2 regions of the Rhodospirillum centenum SW genome follow, and region 2 is predicted to be linked to the other one. Evidence: predicted binding sites of a transcription regulator. Region 2 holds the regulator's gene; the other holds the start of a gene.

Region 1 (15,127 bases), 1.1 Mb from region 2:
TGCCGCTGCCGTTTCCGGAACCCTTCGACTACGGCGCCCCGCCCGGCCTGGACCTGCCGCCCGGCAGCTATGTCGAGGTGCCGCTGGGGCCCCGCCGGGTCTTCGGCGTCGTCTGGGGGGAGGGCGATCCCGCGGCCCCCGGTGCGGTGCCGGACGCGAAGCTGAAGCCCGTGCTGCGCCGGTTCGACCTGCCGCCGATGCCGGAGGTGTCGCGCCGGTTCGTGGACTGGGTCGCGGCCTACACCATGACGCCGCCGGGCAACGTGCTGCGCATGGCCGTCAGCGTCTCCGCCGCGCTGGAGGGGCCGCGGGTGCTGACCGCCTACGGGCGGGCGGACGGCGACCTGCCGGACGGCTTCAAGCTGTCGCCGCAGCGCCGGCGCATCCTGGACCTGCTGGCGGACGGGCCGCCGCGGCCGGCGGCGGAACTGGCGGCCGAGGCCGGCTGCACGCCCGCGGTGGTGCGCGCCATGGCCGATGCCGGCGTGCTGCTGCCGGTGCCGCTGCGCAGCGGGCCGCGCTTCGCCGTGCCGGACGGGGCGCTGCCCGGCCCCACCCTCTCACCCCCGCAGGCGGCCGCGGCGGAGACGCTGCGGGAGAAGGTGGCGGCCGGGGCCTATTCCGCCACGCTGCTGGACGGGGTCACCGGCTCGGGCAAGACGGAGGTCTATTTCGAGGCCATCGCCGCGGCGCTGCGGGCCGGGCGGCAGGCCCTGGTGCTGCTGCCGGAGATCGCGCTGTCGCCCCAGTCGCTCGACCGCTTTGCCCGCCGCTTCGGCGCGCGGCCGGCGGAATGGCATTCCGACCTGCCGCCGCCCTTGCGCCGGAACACCTGGCGGGCGGTCGCCTCGGGCGAGGTGCGGGTGGTGGTCGGCGCCCGCTCCGCCCTGTTCCTGCCCTATCCGGACCTTGGCCTGATCATCGTGGACGAGGAGCACGAGCCCGCCTTCAAGCAGGAGGAGGGGGTCGTCTACCATGCCCGCGACATGGCGGTGGCGCGGGCGCATCTGGGGCGCATCCCCATCGTGCTGGTCTCCGCCACGCCCTCGCTGGAGACGCTGGCGAATGCCGAGGCCGGGCGCTACGGCCGCATCGACCTGCCTGACCGGCACGGCGGCGCCGAACTGCCGGAGGTCACCCTGATCGACCTGCGCCGGCCCGACGCGGCGCCACCGCCGCGGCACTGGCTCTCGCCCGTCCTGCGCGACGCCCTGACGGAGACGCTGGCGGCGGGGGAGCAGGCGATGCTGTTCCTGAACCGCCGCGGCTATGCGCCCCTGACCCTGTGCCGCGCCTGCGGCCACCGGCTGCAGTGCCCGAACTGCACCGCCTGGCTGGTGGAGCACCGGCTGAGCCGGCGCCTGCAGTGCCATCATTGCGGCTACACCGCCCGGCTGCCCGACGAATGCCCGCAGTGCGGGGCCGAAGGGTCCTTCGTCGCCTGCGGGCCGGGGGTGGAGCGGGTGGCGGAGGAGGTGACGGAGCTGTTCCCCGACGCCCGCGTCGCCGTCCTGACCTCCGACACGCTGCTGGGGCCGCGGGCGATGCAGGAGACGGTGGAGCGGGTCAAGGCGCACGAGATCGACCTGCTGATCGGCACCCAGGTGATGGCCAAGGGCCACCATTTCCCGCTGCTGACCCTGGTCGGGGTGGTGGATGCCGATCTCGGCCTTTCCGGCGGCGACCTGCGGGCGGGGGAGCGGACCTTCCAGCTTCTGCATCAGGTCGCCGGCCGCGCCGGGCGCGAGAGCCGGCCGGGCCGGGTCTTCCTCCAGACCCACATGCCGGACACCCCGGTGATGCGGGCGCTGGCGGCGCACGACCGCGACGCCTTCCTGGCGCACGAGGCCGAGGCCCGGCGGCAGACGGAGATGCCCCCCTACGGCCGGCTGGCGGCCCTGATCGTCTCGGGCGAGGACGAGCGGACGGTGGAGCAGGCGGCCCTGCGCCTGGGCCGCGCCGCCCCGCACGACCGGCCGGAGCTGACGGTGCTGGGGCCGGCGCCGGCGCCGCTGGCGATCCTGCGCGGCCGGCACCGCCGCCGGCTGCTGCTGCGCGGACCCAAGGGGCTGGCGTTGCAGCCGGTCGTCGCCGACTGGCTGGCAGCGGTGGAGATCCCCGCCGGCGTCCGGGTCCAGGTGGACATCGACCCCTACAGCTTCCTCTGATCCCGGCGGCGGGCCTGTCCGCCGCAAGTCTCCGGCCTGCCCGGGATTTTCCCGCCGCCGCCTGCGATCGGCGTTCACCGTGCCCTGGATCGGTGGTCCACTGTCCCCCTGCGACGCCAGCACGGGAGGGAGCCGCATGGGCCTGATCGTCAATCCGCGGGGCACCGCCGGGTCGGGCAAGACCGAGATCGTCCGCCGTGTCCTCGCCGCCTATGACTGGCAGGGGCCGGGCCGGGCCGAACCGCTGTTCCGCCCCGGCCGGACACGGCCCTTCGCCTACCGGCTGGCACACCCGGCCGGCGGCCGGCCGCTCGTGGTGCTGGGCCAGTACGGGGGGACCTGCGGCGGCTGCGACACCATCCCGGCCCGCGACGGCGGACTGCCGGCGGCCCTGTTGCTGGCGGCGGAGCGGGCCACGGCCGGGGACGACGTGCTGCTGGAGGGGCTGGCGCTGAGCGCGGACGGACGGCTCAGTGCCGCGCTGGCGGCGCGGCATCCGCTGCATGTGCTGCGGCTCGACACCCCGCCCGACCGCTGCGTGCAGAATCTCCTGTCCCGTCGCCGCGCCGGGAGCGGGGCCGGCGGGGCGCTGGCGGCAAGGCTGGCGGCGAAGGTCGAGGCGGAGCGGGCAGCCCTGCTGCGCGCCTGCGAGGCGCTGCGGTCCCGGGCGACGGTGGAGGCGCTGCCGTTCGATGTGGCCCTGGACCGGGCACTGGTCCTGCTGGGGGTGGCTCCCTGGCGGGCCAGCGCCTCCCGCGCGGGCGTAACGGCCGGCGGCGGGGGAGGGGATCAGTCGAGCGGGGGCAGCAGGAACAGGTCGGTGTCGCCGGGGTCCTGCCCCGCCTGGGTCAGCAGGACATGGACCTGACCGCGGTGGTGGGTCTGGTGGTTGAACATATGGGCCAGCAGGAAGCCCCGCGGCGCCGCCATCTCCCGACCGGCGGCACCGCTGTACCAGCGCTGTTCCCCCGCCAGCCAGTCGGCCTCCAGCCGTCCGGCCCAGTCGCACAGGGCCTCGTCGGCCGCCGCGCGGGCCTGTGTGAGCGCGGCGAAGTCGTCATGCAGCCCGCCGCTCTGCTTCAGGGGCTGGGTCGGCTTCTCCCAGCCGTCGAAACGCGACATCCACATCCGGTCGCCCCAGAGCAGATGGCTGAGGGTGCCGTGGATCGAGCCCCAGAAGGCGCCGCGGTCGCGCCGCCGCTCCGCCTCGCCCAGCCGCCCGGCGGCGGCGTAGATGCGGCGGTTCATCTCCGCATTGTAGGCGGCCATGGTGCGGACATAGGCCGGCGTGATCATGGCGGCGGGCATGGCGGGCCTCTCCCGGAGAATGGGGGTTCCCTCCAGCCTGCGCCGGCCCCCCAGGCCGGGTCAACCGGCCCGGAGAAAGGGCCTGCCGGGTCAACCGGCCCGGAAAGAAGCCCGGCCGGGCTTCTCCGCTCAGGCCGCGCGCACTTCCTCGGTCAGCGGGCGCAGGTTGTTGACGAACTGCTGCGCCGAGGCCTGCCAGGAATAGTGCATGGCGAAGTCGCGGCAGCGCACCGGGTCGATCTCCAGCGCGGCCAGCGCCGCCCGGCCCAGATCGGCGTCCAGCACGCCGACCCGGTCCGGCCCCTCGGCCGCGGGACCCAGCACGTCCACCGGGCCGGCCACCGGATAGGCCGCCACCGGCAGGCCGCTGGCCAGCGCCTCCAGCAGCACCAGCCCGAAGGTGTCGGTGCGCGAGGGGAAGACGAAGACGTCCGCCGCCGCATAGTGCCGGGCCAGATCCTCGCCATGCTGCGCCCCGGCGAAGTGGACCTTGGGGTAGCGCGCCTGCAACTCGGCCCGCTGCGGCCCGTCGCCGACCACGACCTTGCTGCCGGGCAGGTCCAGCTTCAGGAACGCCTCGATGTTCTTTTCCACTGCCACGCGGCCGACATAGAGGAAGACCGGGCGCGGCAGGTCCAGCAGGGCCGCTCCCCGCACCTCCGGCCGCGGCCGGAACAGCTCCGTGTCCACGCCGCGGGTCCAGCGCCGGATGTTGCGGAAGCCGCGCGCCCGCAGGTCCTGCTCGATGGAGGGGGTGGCGACCATCACGGAATGCGCCGGGGCATGGAACCGGCGCACGATGGCGTAGGTCAGCGCCAGCGGGATCGGCGCCCGGTCGCGGACATATTCGGGGAAGCGGGTGTGGTAGGCGGTGGTGAAGGGGATGCGGTAGCGCAGGCAGAAGCGCCGCGCGGCGAAGCCCAGCGGCCCTTCCGTGGCGATATGGATCGCGTCGGGGCGCGCCTCCTCGATCATCCGCGCCAGCCGGCGGCCCGGCCGGATCGCCACCCGGATCTCGGGATAGGTGGGCAGCGGCAGGGTGCGGAAGCGGTCGGGGGCGATCACCTCCACGGTGTGCCCCATCTTCTCCAGCTCGGTCCGGGTCGTCGCCAGGGTCCGCACCACACCGTTGACCTGCGGAAACCAGGCATCGGTGACGATCAGGATCTTCACGCCGCGACCTTCATCGCCGCCCGCGCCCGGATAGCCTCGGCCCAGTTGATGATTTCGAGCTTTCCGTTCTCGTGCTCCACCAAGGCGGTGCATGACTCGACCCAGTCCCCGTCGTTGCAGTAGAGCACCCCGTCCATGTCCCGCATCTCGGCATGGTGGATGTGGCCGCAGATCACCCCGTCCACCTGCCGGCGACGGGCCTCGTCGGCCAGCGCCTTCTCGAAGTCCCCGATGAACTCGACCGCCTTCTTGGTCCGGTGCTTCAGGTAGGCGCTGATGGACCAGTACGGGAACCCGAGCTTCCGCCGGACCCAGTTGAAGCCCGTGTTGATGCCCAGGAGCAGGACGTAGGCAGTGTCCCCCACATGCGCAAGCCACTTGGCGTAGCGCACCACCGCGTCGAACTGGTCGCCGTGGATCACCAGCAGGCGGCGGCCGTCGGCGGTGACATGGACCGTGTCCTCCTGGATCGCCACGCCGCCGAACTGGAGCCCGATGAACTCCCGGAACGCCTCGTCATGGTTGCCCGGGATCAGGAAGACCTTCGCCCCCTTGCGGGCCCGGCGCAGGATCTTCTGCACCACGTCGTTGTGGCTCTGCGGCCAGTACCAGGATTTGCGCAGGCGCCAGCCGTCCACGATGTCGCCGACCAGGTACAGGTACTCGGACTCGTTGTGGCGCAGGAAATCCAGAAGGAAGTCGGCCTGACACCCGCGGGTGCCCAGATGGATGTCCGACAGCCAGATGCTCCGGTACTGTCTGGCGGTCTCCTCGGCCTGCATGGCGCGGCTCCCTTTGCAGATGGTCCGTGACCAGGGATGGAACGGCTGGTGCTTGTAAAGTTGACGGCGGTATACATCTAGATATATCCGAAGACAAAGGCTTGATTCGTGTTGTCACATTCCTCTTGCAGATTTCTTCAAGCCTTCATGATGATGACTTTGGTATTTCATTTATTTTTCACATTACCGTAACATGGAGTCGTGGTGACCGTCGTTGTTCCCTCCTTGCCGGGCCTGCCCCCTACCCTGCCGGGGGCCGGCCGGCGCCTGCTGCTGATCCACAATCCGACCGCCGGGTTCCGCCGCCCCGGATTCCTGCGCCGGACCGTCCAGGCCCTGCGCGACTCCGGCTGCCGGCTGGAGCTGCGGGAGACCGCCGCCCGCGGCGACGCCGAACGCTTCGCCCGGGAGGCGGCGGACGTGGACGCCGTGGTCGCCGCGGGCGGGGACGGCACCGTCAACGAGGTGGTGAACGGCCTGGGGGCGCGGCCGGCGCCACTGCCGTTGGGGGTGATCCCCCTGGGCACGGCCAACGTGCTGGCCGGGGAGCTGGGCCTGCCGGAGCGGCCGGCGGCGCTGGCGGCGCTTCTGGCGACGGGGCCGGTGCGGCTGATCCATCCGGGCCGCGCCGGCGGCCGCTTTTTCACCATGATGGCCGGTGCCGGGCTGGATGCGGCGGTGGTGGAGCGGGTGAACCCCCGGCTCAAGCGGCTGACCGGCAAGGGTGCCTATGTGGTGGAGACGCTCGGGCAGCTTCTGGCCGGGCCGCGGCCGGTCTACACCGTGACGGTTGAGGATGCCGCAGGCGGGGTGGAGCGGGTCCGGGCCGCCTCCTGCATCGTCGCCAAGGGGCACTTCTACGGCGGCCGGTTCGTGCTGGCCCCCCAGGCCGATCTGGAGCGGCCGCAGCTCCACGCCTGCCTGTTCGAATGCGGCGGCCGGGCGGCGGCGCTCGCCTATTCGGCCGGGATGGTGCTGGGGTTGCTGGAGCGCCTGCCCGGCTTCCGGGTCCTGCCGGCCGTGCGCGTGGGCATCGACGGCCCGGCCGGGGAGCCGGTGCAGGGCGACGGCGACGTGATCGCCCGTCTGCCGGTGGAGATCGCGCTGGCCCCGTCCGGCCTGCCGGTGATCGCACCGCCGCCGCCCGCCCGCTGACGGGGGGCTGCGGCGGCGTAGGGGATCAGGCCGGCTCGCCGTCCAGTCCCGCGGGGGAGCGGGTGAAGACCTCCACCCCCGTCTCGGTCACGCCCACCATGTGCTCGAACTGGGCGGAGAGGGACCGGTCGCGGGTCACGGTCGTCCACTTGTCGGCCATCACCTTCACGGCCGCACCGCCGGCGTTCACCATCGGCTCGATGGTGAAGACCATGCCCGGTTCCAGCAGCACGCCGGTGCCCGGGCGGCCGAAGTTCAGCACCTCCGGCGCATCGTGGAAGACGCGGCCGATGCCGTGGCCGCAGAAGTCGCGCACGACGGTGAAACCCTCGGCGCGGGCCGCGGCTTCGATGGCGTGGCCGACATCGCCCATGCGCGCGCCGGGGCGCACCGCCTCGATTCCCGCCCACATCGCCCGCCAGGCCGTGCGGGTCAGCCGCCGTGCCAGCGGCGAGGGCTCGCCGACGAAGTAGGTGCGGCTGCTGTCCCCGAACCAGCCGTCCAGGATCGGGGAGAGATCGACATTGACGATATCGCCCTCGACCAGCCGCTTGTCCTCCGACGGTACGCCGTGGGTGACGACATGGTTGATGGAGATGCAGCTCGCATGGCGGTAGCCGTGATAGCCCAGGGTGGCGGGCACCGCCCCGCGCTCCCGCATCCAGGCTTCGCACTGGCGGTCCAGCTCGGCGGTGCTGATGCCCGGACGGATCAGGCCGGCGACATGGTCCAGCGCCTCCGCGGCCAGACGCCCGGCGCGGCGCAGCGCGGGCCAGTCCTCGGCCCCGTAGAGGGTGATCGGCCGGCCATGCTGGTCGGTCTGGCGCGACTGACGCATCTGTCTCTCTCCCGCGCCTGATCCGGCAGGGGCAGGGGCCGCAGCGGTGCAGGCGACAGAATGATGGGGTGAACATGCCGCCATCGACCGGCCGATGCAATCCGGGAGTCACCGGCCGGGAGTCACCGGGGGTGCCTCCCGCTGTCCGCGTGCCTGTTCTTCCGCGCGCCTGCTCTTCGGGGCTAGCCGGACCGCGCCGTGCCGGCCGGGGACCGCCGGGCGTTATACGCCGTCCGTTCCCGCAGCCGTGCGATCCGCCATGACCGAACCCCTTCCGTCCGTCCGCGGCCTCCCGATCCCCGGGGGCGTCCGATGAGCGGCAGCCGCCTTGCCGCCGCGCGCGGCGTCGTCTGGGTCGTGCTGGAGAGCGGCGGTGTCTCGCTGCTGTCGCTGGCGACGCTCCTGGTGCTGGCCCGGCTGATCGGCCCGGCCGAGTTCGGGCTGGCCGGCCTCGCCCTCTCCATCGTCCAGGTGCTGTACCTGGTGGCGGAGATGCTGTTCCACGACGCCCTGGTGCAGCGGCGCGATCTGGACGACCGCCATGCCGACAGCGCGCTCTGGGCCAGCCTCCTGCTCGGTGCCGGCATGGCCGCCGGCTGCTGGTTCCTGGCGCCGGCGGCGGAGCGGCTGTTCGAGGCGCCGGGGCTGGCGCCGGTGCTGGCCTGGATGGGGCTGAGCCTCGTCTTCGGCGGCGCCAACGGGGTGATGACGGCCCTGCTGCGGCGTGACCTGCGCTTCAAGCGCGTGGCGGCGCGCTCCCTCTTCGGCCGGCTGGCCGGGGCAGCGGCCGGGCTGGCCCTGGCGCTCTGGGGATTCGGCGTCTGGGCGCTGGTGGCGCAGCAGATCGCCATGGCGGCCGCGGCCACGCTGGCGCTCTGGATCGACCCGCCACGGCGACCGCGGCTGGTCCTCTCCCTGCGCCATCTGCGCGAGCTGCTGGGCTTCGCGCTGCCGGCCTTCGTGGCGTCGTTCCTCTGGCAGGCGAACCTGCGCCTGTTCGTGCTGATCGTCGGCTACCTGCTGGGTCCGGCGGCGGTCGGTTACCTGACCGTCGCCATGCGGCTGGTGGATACGGCCCGGATGATCCTGGGCAGTGCCCTGCACCAGTTGGCGCTGCCCCTGTTCTCCCGCCGCCAGGATGACCGCGAGGCGCTGTCCCGCGGCTTCCGGCAGGCGACGGAGCTGACGGCGCTCGTCACCCAGCCGCTGTTCGCCGGCCTGTTCGCGCTGGCGCCGGAGGTGGTGGCGCTGGTCCTGGGGCCGGGCTGGGATCCGGCGGTGCCGCTGGTCCGCATCCTCTGCATCGTCGCCATGGCGCAGCTCGTGCGGCAGTTCGGCAATGCGGCGCTGACGGCGGTGGGCCGGCCGCGCTGGCTGGCGGTGCAGAACGCGATCGGCCTCGCGGTCAGCGTCGCGCTGCTGGTGGCTTTCGGAGAGGCGGGGGTGGTCGTCGCGGCGGCGGTCTGGGCGGCCCGCTTCGTCGCCGTGCTGCCGCTGAACGCCTGGATGGTACGGGTCGGCGCGGGGGTGCGCTGGCGCGACCAGTTCGGCCCGGCCGCCCTGCCGGTGGCGGGGGCCTGCCTGATGGCGGCCCTGCTGCTGGCGGCCCGCCTCTGGCTGGTGCCGCACTGGCCGGCGCTGCCGGCACTGGCCCTGCTGGTGCCGGCCGGCGCCCTGTTCTATCTGGCGCTGGTGCTGCTGATCGATCGCGGCCCGCTGGCGCGGCTGGCCGCCTTCGCCGCCGCTGCCCTGGGCCGCCCGGCCAAGGCCTGAGGCCGGGTGCCATCGTCAGACGTCAGGCACCGTCAGACGTCAGGTACCGCCAGACGGCAGGCACCGTCAGGCGATGGTGCTGGCGTCCTCGGGCTGGCGCTGCGGGCTGCGCGGCAGCCGGCCCTTCCAGACGGACAGGCACTCCCCGGCGCTGTCGCCGCTGCCGATCTCGTACCAGCCGCGGCGGTCATTGAAGAGCAGCCGGTAGCCGCCCCGACGGTCCCGCTCGAAGCGGAACACGGGCCGGTCCAGATTCGGGAAGTGGACGACCAGCCGGTCGAAGTCGGGACCGGAGCTGCGGGTCACGGACTCCCAGAGACCCCGGTCCAGCTTGGGCAGGGCCACCGAGTTCCATTCCGCCAGATCGGCGGGGGTGAAGCGGGCGAGGGAGAAGGGCACGACGGTCATGGATGCTGCGGTGCGCTCATGGGTCAGCGGAGGTCTCCCCGACACCCCCCTCCGGACAGTCGGGGTGGCGTGCGGCCGGAACCCGGCACACGCAAGAGGAAGACTGCGCGCCGAGGGGTTAAGACCCACTTAAGCCGCCTGCACCCGTGTCGCGGCGGCAGCGTGTCCTGTTGCAGTTGCACCGCATTCTTCGCTGTGTTATGTGCTCGCTCGCCCGACGTCAGGGGGGTATCCTCCTGGCTCGCCCGCTTATTGCTAAAGCCCTGAAATTCTTCAGGTCTGACGGACTAGCCGAGGTTACCAGGTGGCAACCGAAGGGACAGGCGTATCCGGACTTGCGGCGCGCTACGCGACCGCTCTGTTCGAACTGGCCGACGAGAACAAGGCTCTGGACCAGACGGCCCAGGACCTCGCTCTGCTGAAGCAGCTGATGGCCGAAAGTGCGGATCTCCGCCGTGTCGTGCGTAGTCCGCTGCTTTCCAGGTCCGACCAGGCCCGCGCGATGGATGCGGTGCTGGCACAGGTGGACGTGTCCGGGCTGGTGCGCCAGTTCGTGGGCCTTGTGGCCCGGAACCGGCGCCTCTTCGCCCTTTCCGGCATGATCGACGGCTTTCTGGCCGAGCTGGCCCGGCGCCGCGGCGAGCAGACGGCCCGTGTGGTCGCCGCCCGCCCGCTGTCGCAGGAGCAGCTTGACGCCCTCACCGACGCGCTGCGTCGGGCGCTGGGCTCCAAGGTCTCCGTCGATCTCCGGGTGGACCCGTCGCTGATCGGCGGAATGGTCGTCAAGGTCGGCTCGCGCATGATCGACAGTTCCGTGCGCACGAAGCTGACCAAGCTGAAACTCGCCATGAAAGGGGTTGGATAATGGAAATCCGCGCGGCTGAGATTTCCGCGATCCTGAAGCAGCAGATCGCGAACTTCGGCACCGAAGCCGACGTTGCCGAGGTCGGCACGGTGCTGTCGGTCGGCGACGGTGTCGCGCGCGTCTACGGCCTCGACAACGTCAAGGCCGGCGAGATGGTCGAATTCCCCGGCGGGGTGAAGGGCATGGCCCTGAACCTTGAGACCGACAATGTCGGCGTGGTGATCTTCGGCGACGACCGCGACATCAAGGAAGGCGACACCGTCAAGCGGACCGGCGCCATCGTCGAGGTCCCCGTCGGCCGCGGCCTGCTCGGCCGCGTGGTGGACGGCCTGGGCAACCCGATCGACGGCAAGGGCCCCATCCAGGGTGCCGAGATGCGCCGCGTCGAGGTGAAGGCCCCGGGCATCATTCCGCGCAAGTCCGTGCACGAGCCGATGCAGACCGGCATCAAGGCGATCGACGCCCTGGTGCCGATCGGGCGCGGCCAGCGCGAGCTGATCATCGGTGACCGCCAGACCGGCAAGACCGCCGTTGCGATCGACACCTTCATCAACCAGAAGACGATCAACGCCGGCGACGACGAGTCGAAGAAGCTCTACTGCATCTACGTGGCCGTCGGCCAGAAGCGCTCCACGGTCGCCCAGATCGTGAAGACGCTGGAGGAGACGGGCGCGATGGAATACTCCATCGTCGTCGCCGCCACCGCGTCCGAGCCGGCGCCCCTGCAGTTCCTGGCGCCCTACACGGGCTGCGCCATGGGCGAGTTCTTCCGCGACAACGGCATGCATGCCGTGATCGTGTACGACGATCTCTCCAAGCAGGCCGTCGCCTACCGCCAGATGTCGCTGCTGCTGCGCCGTCCGCCGGGCCGCGAAGCCTATCCGGGCGACGTGTTCTACCTGCACTCGCGCCTGCTGGAGCGGGCCGCGAAGATGAACGATGACAAGGGGGCGGGGTCGCTGACCGCGCTGCCGGTGATCGAGACGCAGGCCGGCGACGTGTCGGCCTACATCCCGACCAACGTCATCTCCATCACCGACGGCCAGATCTTCCTGGAGACCGGCCTGTTCTACCGGGGCATCCGCCCCGCCATCAATGTCGGCCTGTCGGTCAGCCGCGTCGGCTCCGCCGCCCAGATCAAGGCGATGAAGCAGGTCGCGGGCAGCATCAAGCTGGAGCTGGCCCAGTTCCGCGAGATGGCGGCCTTCGCCCAGTTCGCGTCCGATCTCGACGCCACGACCCAGCGCCTGCTGAACCGCGGCGCCCGGCTGACCGAGCTGCTGAAGCAGCCGCAGTTCAGCCCGATGGCGGTCGAGGAGCAGGTGGTCAGCATCTATGCCGGCGTGAAGGGCTACCTCGACAAGGTCAAGGTCGAGGACGTCAACCGCTACGAGGCGCACCTGCTGGATGTCATGCGCGACAACGGCGCCGACATCCTCGCCGCGATCCGGACGGACAAGCAGATCACCAAGGACACCGAGGAGAAGCTGAAGGCCTTCCTCGAGAACTTCGGCAGGACCTTCGTCTGATCCGCCCCCGCCAGGGTTGAGTTCGGGGCCAAGAACCACAAAGGGCCGGCATGCCTAGCCTCAAGGACATCCGAAACCGGATCGGAAGCGTGAAATCCACGCAGAAGATCACCTCCGCGATGAAGATGGTCGCGGCCAGCAAGCTGCGCCGCGCCCAGGAGCAGGCCGAGGCCGGCCGGCCCTTCGCCGACCGCATGGCCCGGATGCTGGCCTCCCTGGCCGCCAACGTCTCCGGCGCCACCGGCGGTCCCCGCCTGATGACGGGGACCGGCTCGGATCAGGTCCACCTGCTGGTGGTCGTGACCTCCGACCGCGGTCTCTGCGGTGGCTTCAACAGCACCATCGTCCGCGAGGCGCGGCGCACCATCAAGCGCCTCACGGGTGAGGGCAGGACGGTCAAGCTCCTCTGCGTCGGCCGCAAGGGCCGCGATCTGCTGCGGCGCGAGTACGCCGGGATGATCGTCCACTCCTTCGAGGATGTCGGCCGCCGCCGGCTCTCCTTTGCCGACGCGGACAGGATCACGGCCAAGGTGCTGGAGCTGTTCGAGGCCGGCGAGTTCGACGTCGCCACGGTCATCTACAACAAGTTCCGCTCGGCCATCACCCAGGTGGTGACGGCCCAGCAGGTCATCCCGTTCGCCCCTGCCGTCGCCACCGAACCGGCGGAGACGGCCGAGGCGAAGCCGCTCTACGAGTTCGAGCCGAACGAGGAGAAGATCCTCGCCGAGCTGCTGCCGCGGAACCTGGCCGTCCAGGTCTACTCGGCACTGCTGGAGAGTGCCGCGAGCGAGCAGGGCGCGCGGATGACCGCCATGGACAACGCCACGCGCAACGCGGGCGACATGATCAAGAAGCTCACGCTGGTCTACAACCGGACGCGCCAGGCCTCGATCACCAAGGAACTGATCGAGATCATCTCCGGCGCCGAGGCCGTCTGATCCCGGCGCAGGCACGCACGCAACACCGACACGACGTCACGGTTACTCGACGCAAGGTTCCGAGGGAGTTCACCCCATGGTCGCTATCGCCACCCAGCCGAGCAATACCGCCGGTCGCATCACCCAGGTGCTGGGCGCCGTCGTGGACGTCCAGTTCGACGGCGACCTGCCGCCGATCCTGAACGCCCTCCGCACCACCAACGAGGGCAAGCCCCTGGTGCTGGAGGTGGCGCAGCATCTCGGCGAGAACACGGTGCGCTGCATCGCCATGGACACGACCGACGGGCTGACCCGCGGCCAGGACGTGGTGGACACCGGCGCCCCGATCTCCATGCCGGTCGGTCCGGCCACGCTGGGCCGCATCCTGAACGTGACCGGCGAGCCGATCGACGAGCGCGGTCCGGTGAAGGCCGAGAAGACCTACCCGATCCACCGCTCCGCCCCGGAGTTCATCGAGCAGTCCACCGAGGCGCAGATCCTCGTCACCGGCATCAAGGTCATCGACCTGCTGGCCCCGTACCTGAAGGGCGGCAAGATCGGCCTGTTCGGTGGTGCCGGCGTCGGCAAGACCGTGACCATCCAGGAGCTGATCAACAACATCGCCAAGGCGCACGGCGGCGTGTCGGTCTTCGCGGGCGTGGGCGAGCGGACCCGTGAGGGCAACGACCTCTACCACGAGATGATCGACTCCGGCGTCATCAAGCTGAACGAGAGCGGCGACACCGCCGGCTCCAAGGTGGCCCTGGTCTACGGCCAGATGAACGAGCCGCCGGGGGCCCGCGCCCGCGTCGGCCTGTCCGGCCTGACCATCGCGGAATATTTCCGCGACGAGGAAGGCCAGGACGTGCTGTTCTTCGTGGACAACATCTTCCGCTTCACCCAGGCCGGCGCCGAGGTGTCGGCGCTGCTCGGCCGCATCCCCTCCGCGGTGGGCTATCAGCCGACCCTGTCCACGGACATGGGCGCCCTGCAGGAGCGCATCACCTCCACGAAGAAGGGCTCGATCACCTCGGTGCAGGCCGTGTACGTGCCCGCCGACGACCTGACCGACCCGGCCCCGGCGACCTCCTTCGCGCATCTGGACGCGACGACGGTGCTGAACCGCGCCATCGCCGAACAGGCGATCTTCCCGGCGGTGGACCCGCTCGACTCGACCAGCCGCGCGCTCGACCCGCGCATCGTCGGCGAGGAGCACTACAAGGTCGCCCGCGACGTCCAGAAGGTGCTGCAGCAGTACAAGTCGCTGCAGGACATCATCGCCATCCTGGGCATGGACGAGCTGTCGGAAGAGGACAAGCTGATCGTGGCCCGCGCCCGCAAGATCCAGCGCTTCCTCTCGCAGCCCTTCCACGTCGCCGAGGTGTTCACCGGCTCCCCGGGCGTGTTCGTGCCGATCGAGGACACCATCCGCAGCTTCAAGGGCATCGTGGCCGGCGAGTACGACCACCTGCCGGAGGCGGCCTTCTACATGGTCGGCACCATCGAGGACGCCGTCGCCAAGGCCCGCAAGATGGCCGCCGAGGCGGCGTGATCAGAGGACGGACGGCCGGTGCCGGCGGGCACACGCCCCCGGCCCCGGGCTTCTGAAATCTGACATCGGGAGGTCATGATGGCCGACAAGCTCGAGTTCGAACTGGTGTCCCCGGAGAAGCTGCTGGTTTCGCAGCCGGTGGCGATGGTGGTGGTGCCGGGGGCCGACGGTCTGTTCGGCGTGCTGCCGGGACACGCGCCGATGATCGTCACCGTGCGTCCGGGCATCATCGACGTCTACGGCGACAACCAGACCACCGTCAGCCGCCGCATCTTCGTGGCCGGCGGCTTCGCCGAGGTGACGGACACCCGTTGCACCGTGCTGGCGGAGGAAGCCTCCGACCTGGACGCGCTGCTGAAGTCCGATACCGCGGCGCTGGAAAAACAGATCAGCGATCTGCGCGAGGATATCGAGGACGCGACCTCCGACGTCGAGCGCCGCGCCCTGGAGACCCGGCTCGTGACGACCCAGGCGAAGCTGGACCTGATCGCCTCCCAGCAGGACGCCGAAGCGGCCTGACACCGGCCAGCGGCTCCCTCCCTCCGGGGGAGGGGCCGCAGCCCGTTCCCCCGCCCGATCGGGCTGCGGCATGGTCGGCCGCCGGGGGGGGGCCTGCCGGGTCGGCTGTTGCATAGCCCGGCGGACGTGCCAATCTTCAG
Region 2 (15,127 bases):
GGGCAGGCGCCCCATCCGGGCAGGCGCGCGCGTTCCGGTCCGGTCAGCCCTGCGTCGCCGCGGCTCCCGACGGGGCCGGCTGTCATCAAACCGTCATGCGACCGTAGTATTTGGTTCGCGCTCGGGGACTAAGGTCCGGCTACCCCGCCGGGACCCAGTTGCCGGGGAGAGCGGGCTTGCATCCCCGGACCAGTTGCCAAGAAATCGGAGGCAATGTCGTGACCACGAAGAAGCTTGCCCTTGCCGCCGCGCTCGCCGCGGTTTCCGTCGTCGGCCTGACCGGCGTCGCCGAGGCCCGCCAGCAGATCCGCATCGTCGGTTCCTCCACGGTCTTCCCCTTCACTGCCACGGTGGTGGAGCGCTTCGGCCAGACCACCAGCTTCCCCGCGCCGATCCTGGAATCGACCGGCACGGGCGGCGGCATGCGCCTGTTCTGCGCCGGCGTCGGTGCCGATCACCCGGACATCACCGGCGCCTCGCGCGCCATGAAGGCGTCCGAGTTCGACCAGTGCCAGAAGAACGGCGTCGAAGAAGTCACCGAGATCATGATCGGCTTCGACGGCATCGCCTTCGCCCACGCCAAGTCCGGCCCGGACATCAACCTGACCAAGGCCCAGCTCTGGCAGGCGCTGGCCAAGGAGGTCGAGGTCAACGGCCAGATCGTCCCGAACCCGCACAAGCGCTGGTCCGACGTTGATCCCTCCCTGCCGAACGCCCCGATCGAGGTGCTCGGCCCGCCCCCGACCTCCGGCACCCGCGACGCCTGGGTCGAGCTGGTGATGGACACCGGCTGCGAGGAGTATCCGGCGGTGAAGTCGCTGGCCGCTGCCCGCAAGAAGGCCGTCTGCCAGACCATGCGCGAGGACGGCGTGTTCATCGAGGCCGGTGAGAACGACAACCTGATCGTCCAGCGTCTGGAGCAGAACAAGGATGCCTACGGCATCTTCGGCTTCTCCTACCTGGAGGAGAACCTGGACAAGCTGAAGGGCGCGACCATCTCCGGCGTGACCCCCAGCTTCGAGACCATCGCCTCCGGCGAGTACCCGATCTCCCGCCCGCTCTTCATCTACCTGAAGAACGCCCATGTCGGCGTCATCCCGGGCCTGAAGGAGTTCGTCACCGAGTATGTCGGTGAGCGCGCCGCCGGCGAGGACGGCTACCTGGCCGACAAGGGCCTGGTGGCGATGCCGAAGGAGCGTCTGGCCAAGGTGCAGGAGACGGTGAAGTCCCTGACCCCGATGGCCAAGCCGGCCTCCTGATCCGGTTGTCTGGTCGTTCGATCGGTGCTACCGGCAGTCATGACTGCCGGTAGCCCTTTCGGCGTCCGGTAATGTGTATTTCCATGGTGCGGGGCACTCCCGCGTTCGGGGACGCCGATGTCCATCCAGTTGACCGTCGCCATCCTGCTGCTGCTGTCCGCCATCGGCTTCTGGATGGGGCGGAGCCGGGCGGTGGCCGTGTCGGGCGGGCGGATCGCCAGCCTGCATTCGGTGCCCGGCTACTACGGGGCCTTCGCTGCCATCTGGGCCGGCCTGCCCGCGCTGCTGCTGGTGCTGTTCTGGCTGGTGCTCCAGGCGCCGGTCATCGAGACGCTGGTGCTGAACGGGATGTCCCCGGAGTCGGTGCTGACCTGGGCCCGGGCGGCGTTGGCGCCGACCGAGCTGGAGCGGGTCTCCGGACCGATCGCCGTCCAGGCGGCCGACGCCCTGGGCGAGACGCAACGGCAGCTCCTGCTCATCAACATCCGCAATCTGGCCGCCGGTCAGGAAGCCTATGTCAATCCCGCGGTGGTCGAGGCGCTGCGCCCCGCCGCGGCGCATTATGACGATCTGCAACGGATCGCCGGCTGGTCGGTCTTCGCCGTCTGCATGGCGCTCGCCGCCGGCGGGCTGATGCTGACCCGGCGGCTGATCGCGCCCCGCTTCCGCGCCCGCAACAATGTGGAGCGCGTGGTCGTCTGGGCGCTGGTGGTCTGCTCGATCATCGCCATCCTGACCACGGTCGGCATCGTGCTCTCGCTGCTCTATGAGAGCGTGCGCTTCTTCGCCTACGTGCCCGTGACGGATTTCCTGTTCGGCCTGCACTGGAGCCCGCAGACGGCGATCCGCGCCGACCAGGTGGGGTCGTCCGGGGCGTTCGGCGCCATCCCCCTGTTCACGGGCACACTGCTGATCTCCGCCGTCGCCATGGCGGTGGCGCTGCCGGTGGGGCTGCTCTCGGCGATCTATCTGGCCGAGTACGCGCCGCGCCGGGTGCGCAGCACGGTCAAGCCGGTGCTGGAGATCCTGGCCGGCATCCCCACCGTGGTCTACGGCTTCTTCGCCATCCTGACGGTGGCGCCGGTGATCCGTAACCTCGGCGTGGATCTGGGGCTGGACGTCTCCTCCAACAGCGCGCTGGCGGCCGGCGTGGTCATGGGCATCATGATCGTGCCCTTCATCTCCTCCCTTTCGGACGACGTCATCAACGCCGTGCCGCAGAGCCTGCGCGACGGGTCCTACGGGCTCGGCGCCACGCGGTCGGAGACGATCCGGCAGGTGATCCTGCCGGCGGCGCTGCCGGGCATCGTCGGCGCCTTCCTGCTGGCGGTCAGCCGCGCCATCGGCGAAACGATGATCGTCGTCATGGCCGCCGGCATGGCCGCGAACCTGACCGTCAATCCGCTGGCCGCGGTGACCACGGTGACCGTGCAGATCGCGGCCCTGCTGACCGGCGACCAGGAGTTCGAGAGCGCCAAGACCCTCTCGGCCTTCGCCCTCGGCCTCGTCCTGTTCTTCGTCACCCTGGTCCTCAACGTCGTCGCCCTGCGCGTCGTCCAGAAATATCGGGAAAAGTATGACTGATCTGGCGGAACCGATGGCGACCCCCGGGTCCTTCCACACGTCGGAGGCCGCGGAGAAGCGGCTGCGCCGGCGCTATGCGGCCGAGCGGCGGTTCAAGGCCTATGGCATCGTGGCGATCGCGGTCGCCTGCCTGATGCTGGTCGTGCTGCTCTACACCATCCTGCACAACGGGGTGGGGGCGTTCACGCAGACGGCGATCCGGCTGGAGGTGACGCTGGACGCGAAGACGATCGATCCCAAGGGCACGGGCAACCCGGCCGACTGGGACCGCGCCGCCTTCCAGGATCTGGTCCAGGACGCGCTCTACCGGGAATTCCCCGATGTCTCGGGCCGGGTGCCCAAGCGCGCGCTGCGCGGCCTGATCAGCCCGGTGGCCGGCGTCTTCCTGTACCGCGAGGTGCTGGAGGACCCCGCCATGGTGGGCCAGACGCGGGAGTTCTGGCTGCCCGCCTCCGACGACATCAACCAGATCCGCAAGGGCCGCATCGACCGCACCCTGCCGGAGTCGAGCCGTCCGGTCAGCGACGAACAGCTCGCCTGGCTGGACCGGCTGGTGGAGCAGGGCAAGGCCACGTCGGTCTTCAACTCCACCTTCTTCACCGCGTCGGACAGCAACTATCCGGAGCTGGCGGGCATCCGCGGGGCGGTGGTCGGCTCCCTCTACCTGCTGATCGTGACCGTGCTGCTGGCGCTGCCGATCGGTGTCGCCACGGCGGTCTACATGGAGGAGTTCGCGCCGAAGAACTCCTTCACCGACCTGATCGAGGTGAACATCAACAACCTCGCGGCGGTGCCCTCGATCGTCTTCGGCCTGCTCGGCCTCGCCGTCTTCCTGGGCTTCTTCGGCCTGCCCCGGTCGGCACCGCTGGTCGGCGGCATGGTGATCGCCCTGATGAGCCTGCCGACCATCATCATCGCCGCCCGCGCCGCGCTGAAGGCGGTGCCGCCCTCGATCCGCGAGGCGGCCCTGGGCATGGGGGCGTCGCGGCTCCAGACGGTGATGCACCATGTGCTGCCGCTGGCCATGCCCGGCATCCTGACCGGCACCATCATCGCCCTGGCGCAGGCGCTGGGCGAGACGGCGCCGCTGCTGATGGTGGGCATGAACGCCTTCGTCACCGAGCCGCCGTCGGGTCTGCTCTCCAGCTCGTCGGTGCTGCCGGTGCAGGTCTACATCTGGGCCGACGCGCCCGAGCGCGGCTTCGTCGAACTGACCTCGGCCGCGATCATGGTGCTGCTGGCCTTCCTGATCATGATGAACGGCGCCGCCATCTATCTCCGCAAGAAATTCGAACGCCGCTGGTGAGGACCATGGACAACGCGACCCTGAACACGACGGCCGCCGTGGCGACCGCCTCCAGCAAGCCGGTGAAGATGGCGGCGCGTGGCGTCAAGGTCTTCTACGGCGAGAAGCGGGCGCTGCACGGCATCGACGTGGACATCTACGAGAACGAGGTGCTGGCCCTGATCGGCCCCTCGGGCTGCGGCAAGTCCACCTTCCTGCGCTGCCTGAACCGGATGAACGACACCATCGACATCTGCCGGGTGGAAGGGCTGATCACGCTGGACGGGCAGGACATCCACGACCCGGTGCTGGACGTGGTGCAGCTCCGCGCCCGCGTCGGCATGGTGTTCCAGAAGCCGAACCCGTTCCCGAAGTCGATCTACGACAACATCGTCTACGGCCCGCGGCTGCACGGCCTCGCCACCCGCAAGGACGAGTTCGACCAGATCGTCGAGACCTCGCTGCGCCGCGCCGGGCTCTGGAACGAGGTGAAGGACCGCCTGCTGGAGCCGGGCACCGGCCTGTCCGGCGGCCAGCAGCAGCGCCTGTGCATCGCCCGCGCCATCGCGGTCAGCCCCGAGGTGATCCTGATGGACGAGCCCTGCTCGGCGCTCGACCCCATCGCCACGGCGCACATCGAGGAGCTGATCGACGAGCTGCGCCAGGCCTTCACCATCATCATCGTCACTCACAACATGCAGCAGGCCGCTCGCGTCTCCCAGCGCACGGCCTTCTTCTACCTGGGCGACATGGTCGAGGTCGGCGACACCGAGGAGATCTTCATCAACCCGCGCGACGAGCGCATCCAGGGCTACATCACCGGCCGCTTCGGCTGAGCCGGCACGGCGTCCGGCCCCGCGCGGGCCGCCAGCAGGACAAGGGGTCAGCATGGCCACCGAACACACCGTCAAGTCTTTCGAGCAGGAACTGCGGCGGCTCTCCGGCCTGATCACCCAGATGGGCGGCGTGGCCGAGGCGCAGGTGGACGCCGCCGTGCAGGCGGTGACCCGCCGCGACGTGGATCTGGCCGGCCGTGTCATGCAGTCCGACAACCGGCTGGACGACTATGAGCGCCAGATCGAGCAGGAGACCATCCGCATGCTGGCCCTGCGCCAGCCGATGGGCAGCGACCTGCGCGAGATCCTGGCGGCGCTGAAGATCTCCGCCGATCTGGAGCGCACCGGCGACTATGCCGCCAACATCGCCAAGCGATCCATCGCGCTCGCCCAGTTGCCCGCCGTCCGCCCGGCCTCGGCCATCCCGCGCATGGGCAAGCTGGTGCAGGAGATGCTGAAGGAAGTGCTCGACGCCTATGTCGACCGCGACCTGGACAAGGCCATCGCCGCCTGGCACCGCGACGAGGAGCTGGACGATCTCTACACCAGCCTGTTCCGCGAGGTCCTGACCTACATGATGGAGGACCCGCGCAACATCACCCCCTGCACGCACCTGCTGTTCATCGCCAAGAACCTGGAGCGGGCGGGCGACCACGCGACCAACATCGCGGAGACGATCCACTTCCTGATCGTCGGTCAGCCGCTCACCACCGACCGGCCCAAGGGCGACGAGTCGAGCTTCGCCGTCGTCTCGCCCGAGACCCCGGCGACGCCCTGACCGCCCGCCCGAGTGACCGCAAGCCCCCAGCCGGACCCGCCATGAACTCAGCCCTGAAGCCCCTGATCCTGATCGTCGAGGATGAGGCGGATCTCGTCACCCTGCTGAAGTACAATCTGGAGAAGGAGGGGTTCCGCGTCATCTCCGCCAGCGACGGGGAGGAGGCGCTGCTGCTGGCCAACGAGCAGGCGCCGCATCTGGTGCTGCTGGACTGGATGCTGCCGCTGATGAGCGGGCTGGAGGTCTGCCGCCAGCTCCGGCGCAACCCGAAGACCCGCGACACGCCCGTCATCATGCTGACCGCCCGCGGCGAGGAGGCGGACAAGGTCCGCGGGCTGAACAGCGGGGCGGACGACTACATCGCCAAGCCGTTCAGCCCGACCGAGCTGGTCGCCCGCATGCGCGCGGTGCTGCGCCGCGCGGCACCGGGGCTGGCGGAGGAGCTGCTGCGCTTCGCCGACGTGGTGATGGATCTGGCCGCGCACCGGGTCCGCCGCAACGGCCGCGACGTGCATCTGGGGCCGACGGAGTTCCGCCTGCTGCGCCACTTCATGCAGCACCCCGGCCGGGTCTTCAGCCGCGAGCAGCTCCTGGACGTGGTCTGGGGGCACGACGTCTATGTCGAGCCGCGCACCGTGGACGTCCACATCCGGCGCCTGCGCAAGGCGCTGAACGAGACCGACGACCAGGACCTGATCCGCACCGTCCGCTCGGCCGGCTACGCGCTCGACCAGAACACGCTCTGAGCCGGACACTCTCCGGGCCGGAACACGCCCCGGGCACCGGCCGGCCGGGCGCCGCTTCCCCCGCCCGTCCCGGGCGGAAACCCGTCCGGGGTCAACTCCTTTTGAAAAAGCGTAGCTATTTGCCGCGCCCGCTTCCGTGCCCGCGCGCGCTGCGCTAGGGTGCCGCGCATGACTGAGACCACGCCCCCGCCGGGACAGGAGTCCCGCTTCTTCGGCTTCCGCGAGGTGGACCCGCGGGAGAAGACGCCGCTCGTACGGGGGGTCTTCTCCTCCGTCGCCACGCGCTACGACCTGATGAACGACCTGATGTCGGGGGGCATCCACCGACTCTGGAAGGACAGCTTCGTCTCCATGGTCGATCCCCGGCCGGGAGAGACCCTGCTGGACGTGGCCGGCGGCACGGGCGACATCGCCTTCCGCCTGTCGAACCGGGCGCCGGGCTCCCGCGTGCTGGTCTGCGACCTGACCGAGGCCATGGTCCGCGTCGGCCGCGACCGCGCCATCGACCGCGGCCTGCCGCAGCGCTCCGACGGCACCGGCATCGACTGGATGGTCGGCAATGCCGAGGCGCTGCCCATCGCCAGCCGCTCGGTGGATGCCTACACCATCGCCTTCGGCCTGCGGAACGTCACCCACATCGACGTGGCCCTGGCCGAGGCGCGGCGCGTGCTGAAGCCGGGCGGGCGGCTGTTCATCCTGGAGTTCAGCCACGTCACCCTGCCGATCTTCCGCGAGATCTACGACGGCTTCTCCTTCGGGGTGCTGCCGCGGCTGGGCGAGATGGTGGCCGGCGACCGCGAGAGCTACCAGTATCTGGTGGAGAGCATCCGGCGCTTCCCCCGGCAGGAGGCCCTGTGCCGCCGGATCGAGGCGGCGGGCCTGGCCCGCGTCCGCTACCGGAACCTGACCGGCGGCATCGCCGCCGTGCATTCCGCCTGGCGGGTCTGAGCCGATGCGGCCGGTGCTGCGGCATGACGGACGACCAGGGCGCCCGGCCCGTCGGGCTGTCCTGATTCCGTCCGTCCCGGGGCTGCCTGTTCTGGGGCTGCCTGTTCTGGGACTGCCGCACGACCGGCTGCGCAGCGCCGGCGGGACCGCCGCCGGCAGAGAAGACGCACGAACGGAACCGGCGCCGCGCCATGGCGCCCGAGGGACGATGACCAGTCAGACCGCGGTTCTCCGCGCCGGCCGGCCGGGCGTGCGCCCGGCGGAGGCGCGCCCATGATCACCATCGCCCGCAATCTCCTGCGCCTCGTCGTGATCGTCCGCACGCTCGGCAAGCACGGCGCGCTGGCGGTGGATGAATACAGCGATGTCACGCCCGGCGTCGCCTGGGTGCTCCGGCGGCTGAACAACCCGCACGCCATCGGGCGGCCGGGGGTGCGGCTGGCCCGCGCCCTGACCGAGCTGGGCCCCAGCTTCGTCAAGCTGGGACAGGCCCTGTCCACCCGCGCCGATCTGGTGGGCGATGCGGTGGCGGCCGATCTGGCGCAGCTCCGCGACCGGCTGGACCCGTTCCCGGCCGACGAGGCCGTCGCCATCATCGAGTCGGAGCTGGAGCGGCCGATCGGGGTGCTGTTCTCCCGCTTCGATCCGAAGCCGGTGGCCGCGGCCTCCATCGCCCAGGTCCACTATGCCGAGGCGCCGGACGGCCGCCGGCTGGCGGTGAAGGTGCTGCGGCCGGGCATCGCCCAGGCCTTCCGCCAGGACATCGACCTGATGTACTGGCTCGCCGATCTGGCGCTCTGGCTGCAACCGCGGCTGAAGCGCCTGAAGCCGGTGGAGGTGGTGGACACCTTCGCCGAGACGGTGGCGATGGAGATGGACCTGCGGATGGAGGCGGCCGCCGCCTCCGAGATGGGGGACAATTTCCGCGACGATCCCAGCTTCAACGTCCCCACCATCGACTGGGACCGCACCAGCACCCGCGTGCTGACGCTGGACTGGGTGGAGGGCATTCCGGTCGACCGGGTGGATCAGATCCGCGCCGCCGGCCTGGACCCCGACCGGGTGCTGCTGTACGCCGCCAACGGCTTCTTCAACCAGGTCTTCCGCGACGGCTTCTTCCACGCCGACCTGCATCCCGGCAACCTGTTCGTGGACATGCAGGGCAATCTGATGACGGTCGATTTCGGCATCGTCGGCCGCATCGACCGGCAGACCCGGCTCTATCTCGCCGACATGCTGCTGGGCTTCCTGAACCGCGACTACGATCTGGTGGCGCGGGTGCATTTCGATGCCGGCTTCGTGCCGCGCACCCAGTCGCTGGAGATGTTCCGGCAGGCCTGCCGCGCCATCGGCGAGCCGGTCCACAACAAGCCGATGAGCGAAATCTCCATCGGCCGGTTGCTGGCCCAGCTCTTCGCCGTGACCGAGCGGTTCCAGATGGAGACGCAGCCGCAGCTCCTGCTGCTGCAGAAGTCCATGCTGACGGCCGAGGGCGTCGGCCGGGCGCTGAACTCCCGCATCAACATGTGGGAGATGGCCCGGCCGCTGATCGAGGAATGGATGCGGGAGAACCGCGGGCCGGAGGCGCGCGTCGCCCAGGCCGCGGGGGCCCTGGCGCAGATCGCCGGCGGGCTGCCCCGGCTGGTGCGCGATGCCGAGGCCCTGGCCTCGCAGGTGTCGGAAGGCGGGCTGCGCATCCACCCGGCCAGTCTGCGCGAGATCGACACCCGCCAGCGCGCCCGCACGGCCCAGCAGCTCCGCCCCGTCTGGGCGGTCATCGTCCTGCTGGTGCTGATCCTGCTGTTCGGCTGAGGAAGGCCCCCGGGCCTTCCCTCACAGCACCACCCCCGTCCGGTAGGCGATGCGCTGGATCGGCAGCGGCGGTTCGCCGCGCACATGCAGCAGCAGGTCCACCCGCTGGTCGTCCAGGGCCTGTTCCAGCGCCCAGTGCAGGCGGGCCTCGCGGCCGGAGTCGGGCCGGGCGTCCACGGTGACGATCAGGTCGATGTCGCCGCCGCGGCGGCCGTCGTCCACGCGGCTGCCGAACAGGCGCACCTCCGCCGCGGTGCCGAGATGCTCGGCCACCAGATGCTTGATGATCCTGATCTCGTCCGTCTTCAGCCGCATGGGACCAGCATAGAGGGTCTTCCGTCCGGCGGGAACCGGGCCGTTCCGGCCGTTCCGGCCGCCCCGGCGCTCCCCGGACGCGCCGTTCAGGGCGCCCGCGTGGTCGCGCCGTCCGTGCCCCCGTCGTCCGTGCCCGGTGACCCGGCCGCCGTCTCCAGCCCGGCGAGCAGGGCGGTCAGGTGGGGTACGGCGCGGGCGGCGGCGTTCAGCAGTTCCGCCTCCTCCGCCGGATCGACGGGGAAGGCGTCGCGCAGCCGGTCGCGCAGCCGGGTCAGGTGGTCGAACGCCTCCGCGTCCGGCACCAGCCGCATCCCGGCCAGCAGCCCCGCCAGCTCGCGCGTGGTCTTGCCCCGCGCCTCCAGCCCGGCCCGGCCCATGGCCGCCGGCAGCACCCGGCCCGCCAGCAGCCCGTGCAGGGTGCGGAAGCGGTGCAGCAGGGCGTCCGCCTCGGTGCGGAACTTCTCGGGCATGTAGGCCAGTCCCGTGCCGGTGACGGGCAGCACCGCCCGCAGCTCGTCCAGCGAGTCGTTCAGGCGCCGGGCCACCTCGCGCGCGGCCGCCAGCGCCTTTCCCGGATCGTCCTGCTCCGCCATCGTCGCCTCCCGCACGCGAAGGGCGGCCCGCCGTCCGCCCCCTGGTTCCGCGGACAGTGTAGACCGGCCCGCGGCCGGTCGGAAGGACCGCGCCCCGGGCCTCCCCCGGAAGCGGGGCCGACGGGTAAGGAAAAGGTGAAGGTCCGCCTGCAAAGGATGCGGGGCAGCCATCGGAAAAGGCGCAGGATTATCGCCGCTGAAAAGCCATAGCCCGGTCCTATGTTATTGGTGTCGGGAGCGGGGCGCTTCCGGCCATGTCCAACCCAGGGACCTTGCATGTTTCCCGCAGTGGCGACCGGAGCCCGCAATCCGGAACCCGGCATGACGGCTGCCGCACTGTCCGTCACCGAAGAGACCCCGACGCTCGCCCGCGCGTTTCCGCCCTACGGCCCCGACGCCCTGGCGCGCCAGATCATGACGGCGCTCGATCGCTGCCGACGCCTCGGCCACCATGATCCCAGCGTGACCCTGACCCGCCCGACCGCCGTGGTCGAAGGGGTGCAGGGCCTGCTCAGGGATGCCGGCCTGCGGCCCAGCGTGAAGCCCGCCGGTGTCGGTGGCTGCCTCGTCCTCACCGTCCGCGGGTAGGACTGGCCGAGGATAGGACTGGCCGCGGCCCGGCTTTCCTGTCTTCCGAGTTCCCTGTCACCCGAGTTCCTCCTGGCCCGCCCCCGTTCCGCCGCCTCCGGGCGACGGGGCGGGGCGCGGCGTGTCCGCATGCCCGAATGGCCGCCCCGGTATCGCCCCGGGCGGCGCTTGCCGTGGCCGGGGCCGTCTGCCACTTTCGCCCCGCCTGCGCGGTGATGCTGAGGAACAGGGCGGATGGCGGAGAGCTTGCAGGGCAGAAGGGCCGCGGTCGCCGGCTGGTGCCTCTACGACTGGGCGATGTCGGCCTTCAACACGGTGGTCGGCACCTTCGTCTTCAGCCGCTACTTCACCGACGCCGTGGCCGCCGATCCCGAGTCGGGGGCGCGGGACTGGGGCTTCGCGCTGGCCCTGTCGGGGCTGGCGGTGGCCGTGCTGTCGCCCGTGCTGGGCGCCATCGCCGACCAGGGAGGCCGGGCCAGACCGTGGCTGGCGGTGTTCACGGCGCTGACGGTGGCGGGCTCGGCCTGCCTCTTCCTGGTGCGGCCGGACCCGTCCTACATCCTGCTGGCGCTGGTCGCCTTCGGCGTCGCCGCCACCGCCTTCGAGCTGGCGAACGTCTTCTACAACGCCCTGCTGCAGTCCGTGGCGCCGCCGGGGATGATCGGCCGCGTCTCCGGCTGGGGCTGGGGCGTGGGCTATCTCGGCGGGCTCGGTGCGCTCGTGCTCTGCCTCGTGCTCCTGATCCAGACCGACCGGCCGCTGTTCGGCCTGCTGGGGACGGAGGATGCGGCGCCGGTGCGCGCCACCTCCGTCCTGGTCGCCGTCTGGTACGCGCTGTTCAGCCTGCCCCTGTTCCTGCTGGTGCCGGACCGCGCCCCCTCCGGCCTGTCGGCGTCGGAGGCGGTGCGCCGCGGCCTCGCCACCCTGGCCGGGACGATCCGGCACGCCGGGCGCCGCGCCAACACGGTGCGCTTCCTGATCGCCAGCGCGCTCTGGCGCGACGGCATCAGCACCATCACCGCGTTCGGCGGCATCTTCGCCGGGGCGCTGTTCGGCATGACGACGGCACAGATCATCGTCTTCGCCATCCTGCTGAACGTCTCAGCCGGGGCGGGGGCGATCGGCTTCGCCTGGCTGGACGACCGGGCCGGGGCGAAGCCGACGCTGCTCCTCAGCCTGGGCGGTCTGCTGCTGTCGGGGCTGGCGATGCTGCTGGTGGGGACGCCCTGGTGGGCCTGGGCGCCGGACCTGTCGCTGCCGCTGGACTTCACCCCGGACCAGCAGTGGCTGCTGGTCTTCGGCCTGCTGCTGGGCGTCTTCTTCGGTCCGGCGCAGGCGGCGGCACGCTCCATGATGGCGCGGCTGTCGCCGCCGGAGATGCAGACGGAGTTCTTCGGCCTCTACGGCCTGACGGGCCGCGCCATCGGCTTCATCGGGCCGCTCGCCTACGGCCTTGCCACCGATGCCTTCCAGAGCCAGCGGGCCGGCATGTCCACCGTGCTGGTGCTGTTCCTGGTCGGGATGGGGCTGCTGCTGACGGTGCGGGAGCCGCCGCGCGGCTGAGGGTCCTCCTCACCGGGCGGCCAGCCGCCCTTGCTCTTCACCGGGCGGCCAGCCGCCCTTCCGGCTGCGTCAGCGCCTTGGCATCCGCCTCCGCCCTGATGTCGGCCGCGTCCAGGCCGGCGGTCATCAGGGGGGAGGCCGCCGCGGGGGCCTTCACGGCCGGGCGCGTGGCGGCGGCGAGCGCACTGCCGCCCCCGACGATGACGATGGTGGCCAGGACGAAGACGGCGATCGGGCTGCGGATGGAAGAAGCGGCGGCCATGGTCTGTCCCCTTGCGCGGACCCGGCTGTCAGGGGCCGGGCTGTCGTGTCGCTGGCCCGCGGCGGCGGACCCGGGTCCAGTTGGCCTGCCGTCCGCGGCGGCGGTGGGGAGCAATCGTGGCGGGATCGTGGAAAGGCGGGGGCGGGACCGGGACGGTGCGGGCCGTATCCCCTGCCGCTCAGCGCCGGGCGCCCTCCTTCCGCTCCTGCGCCTCCAGGGCGTCCAGCGCCTCCAGGTTTGCCGCCGCGGCCTGGGCGAAGGAGCCCTGCCCGGCGATTCGGCCGACCTGCATCCAGTCGGCGCGGGCGCCCTCCCGGTCGCCCCGTTCCGCCCGCAGGCTGCCGCGCAGCAGCAGGGCCTGCGGCGCGCTGGGGTCGAGCGCCAGGGCGCGGTCCACGTCGCGGGCGGCATCGCTGTCCTGGCCCAGCGCGCGGTTCACCTGCGCCCGCAGGACATGGGCATCGACCCGCCGGGGCGCGGCGGTCAGCACCGCGTCCAGATCGGCCAGCGCGTCCCAGAAGCGTTCCTGCCCGGCCGCCAGCACGGCCCGGTCCAGGCGCAGTTCAACGTCGCGGGGCGCCAGATCCAGGGCGCGGTCCAGGGCCTTGGCGGCCCGTTCCGGTTCCTTGGCGTTCGCCCAGGCCAGCGCCGTCCGGCCCCAGAGGTTCGCCCGCACGGCCGCGCCGTCGCCCGTCAGGGCCGGGATCACCCGTTCGAACAGCTCCGCCGCCGGGCGCCAGTCCGCCCGCAGCAGCAGCGCCACCGCCTGGCACAGCAGGGCATCGTTGCCGCCGCCCTGGCGCTGCCAGAGCCGCGCCTCCTCAAGCGCGAAGTCCGGGGCCGCCTCGGCCCGGGCAAGGCAGGAGGCGCGGTCGCGCACCGGATCGGCCGCGGCCGGGGCGCAGAGCAGCGCCAGTCCCGAGACCAGCAGGAGAAGAGACCCGGCGGGCCGGCGGCCGGCGGGCGGAAGGTTGCAGCATCGCATCATGGCGCCTAGCTTGATGATCCGGTCCGTTCTGTCCAGGGGCATTCGCGCATGACCCGGAAGCTCTTCGTCTTCGGCCTCGGCTACAGCGCCCTGGCCCTCACCCGTCTCGTGCTGGCGGAGGGCTGGCGCGTCGCCGGCACCACCCGCGACCCGGCCAAGGCCGCCGCCCTGCGGGAGGCCGGCATCGAGGCGCACCTGTTCGGCCCCGGCCGGCCGCTGGATGATCCGGCGGCGGCGCTGGCCGGCACCAGCCACCTGCTGGACTCCGCCCCGCCCGAGCCGGGACCCGACGGGACGCGCGACGGCAGCGGCCACGACCCGGTGCTGGCGCAGCACGCCGACGTCATCGCGGCGCTGCCGCTGACCTGGGCCGGCTATCTCTCCACCACCGGGGTCTACGGCGACACCGGCGGCGCCTGGGTGGACGAGGACTCGCCGCTGCGCCCCGGCAATGCCCGCGGGCGGGAGCGGGTGGAGGCGGAAGAGGGCTGGCTCTCCCTCTGGCGGGAGCACGGCGTTCCGGTCCACCTGTTCCGGCTGGCCGGCATCTACGGCCCCGGCCGCAGTCCGGTGGACCAGCTCCGGGCCGGCAGGGCCCGGCGCATCGTGAAGCCGGGTCAGGTGTTCAGCCGCATCCATGTGGACGACATCGCGGCCGTGCTGCGCGCCTCCATGGAGCGGCCACGCCCCGGCACCGCCTACAATGTCTGCGACGACGAGCCCACCCCTGCCGACGAGGTGATGGCCTATGCGGCGGGCCTGCTGGGGATGGAGCCGCCGCCGGCCGAACCCTACGACCCGGCGACGGCCTCGCCCATGCAGCGCAGCTTCTATTCGGAGACGCGGCGGGTGCGGAACGACCGCATCCGGACGGACCTGGGAGTCCGGCTGGCCTATCCGACCTACCGGGAGGGGATGCAGGCCCTGGTCCGCAGCGCCGGCTGAGGCGCTGCGGTTCCCGGCCGCCCGTCAGGGCTGCTTCGGCGGGGCGAGATCGGGCGGCACGGCGAAGGCGCCCAGCGTGACCCGCGCGGTCAGGTGCAGCTTCTCCTGCACGCCTTCCTCCAGCATGTCCGCGGCCTCCATGCCGCGGGCCGGGGCCATGGCCATGCGGCTGCTCATCAGCTTGGGCATCGGCTCCTCGCTGAAGTCGATGCCGGCGACGCGGAACTGCCGGTCGGGGAAGACCTTGGCAAGCCGGGCCAGCTCGGCCGTCACCTTGCCGTACAGCTCCTCCCGCAGGCGGGAGCGGACGGCCTCCGTCTCGGCCAGGGTGGGGTCGAAGGCGACGCCGCCGATGCGGACCTGGAGGCCGGGGCGGCTGACCTTCTTGGCGCGGTCGGCAAGGCCGGCGAGCTGCGCCTCGGGCAGACGCGCCTCCAGCTCGGCCTGCCAGCGGTCCAGCCCGGCCTCGTCCTGGCGGCGGTCCAGCCGCAGGATGCGCCATTCGGCCTTGTCCGCCACGGCTGTCGCGGCTTTCAGAAGTTCCGGCCGGAGCTGGCTGGCCTCGGCGCCGTTGCCGGCGGCGTCCACGATCAGGCTGACGCGGGCGGTCTCCGTCTTCACCCAG

What was found. The regulator PhoB, encoded in region 2, activates phosphate uptake and scavenging genes when phosphate is short. The targets are predictions, from matches to a motif close to TNTCATAAAACTGTCA.
Region 1: RC1_RS10780 (diacylglycerol/lipid kinase family protein) is a predicted target of PhoB. The motif match lies at 5,608-5,623, and genes of this name have one in related genera.

The regions. Positions count from the first base shown of each region.
Region 1 covers NC_011420.2:2,307,380-2,322,506, reverse strand. Annotated here, with positions in the region: gene RC1_RS10805 (primosomal protein N') at 1-2,168, shown strand, start outside; gene RC1_RS10800 (hypothetical protein) at 2,305-3,036, shown strand; gene RC1_RS10795 (DinB family protein) at 2,958-3,476, opposite strand; gene RC1_RS10790 (glycosyltransferase family 4 protein) at 3,606-4,649, opposite strand; gene RC1_RS10785 (UDP-2,3-diacylglucosamine diphosphatase) at 4,646-5,431, opposite strand; gene RC1_RS10780 (diacylglycerol/lipid kinase family protein) at 5,636-6,586, shown strand; gene map (type I methionyl aminopeptidase) at 6,612-7,424, opposite strand; gene RC1_RS10770 (lipopolysaccharide biosynthesis protein) at 7,737-9,197, shown strand; gene RC1_RS10765 (hypothetical protein) at 9,264-9,605, opposite strand; gene RC1_RS10760 (F0F1 ATP synthase subunit delta) at 9,910-10,470, shown strand; gene atpA (F0F1 ATP synthase subunit alpha) at 10,470-11,999, shown strand; gene RC1_RS10750 (F0F1 ATP synthase subunit gamma) at 12,050-12,937, shown strand; gene atpD (F0F1 ATP synthase subunit beta) at 13,014-14,468, shown strand; gene atpC (ATP synthase F1 subunit epsilon) at 14,547-14,987, shown strand.
Region 2 covers NC_011420.2:3,363,388-3,378,514, forward strand. Annotated here, with positions in the region: gene RC1_RS15610 (PstS family phosphate ABC transporter substrate-binding protein) at 219-1,259, shown strand; gene pstC (phosphate ABC transporter permease subunit PstC) at 1,377-2,843, shown strand; gene pstA (phosphate ABC transporter permease PstA) at 2,836-4,149, shown strand; gene pstB (phosphate ABC transporter ATP-binding protein PstB) at 4,155-4,964, shown strand; gene phoU (phosphate signaling complex protein PhoU) at 5,017-5,742, shown strand; gene phoB (phosphate regulon transcriptional regulator PhoB) at 5,784-6,488, shown strand; gene RC1_RS15640 (class I SAM-dependent methyltransferase) at 6,657-7,436, shown strand; gene ubiB (2-polyprenylphenol 6-hydroxylase) at 7,710-9,248, shown strand; gene RC1_RS15650 (nucleotidyltransferase domain-containing protein) at 9,270-9,563, opposite strand; gene RC1_RS21865 (hypothetical protein) at 9,650-10,156, opposite strand; gene RC1_RS15660 (hypothetical protein) at 10,478-10,744, shown strand; gene RC1_RS15665 (MFS transporter) at 10,979-12,307, shown strand; gene RC1_RS15670 (hypothetical protein) at 12,345-12,569, opposite strand; gene RC1_RS15675 (tetratricopeptide repeat protein) at 12,748-13,599, opposite strand; gene RC1_RS15680 (SDR family oxidoreductase) at 13,606-14,502, shown strand; gene RC1_RS15685 (hypothetical protein) at 14,527-15,127, opposite strand, start outside.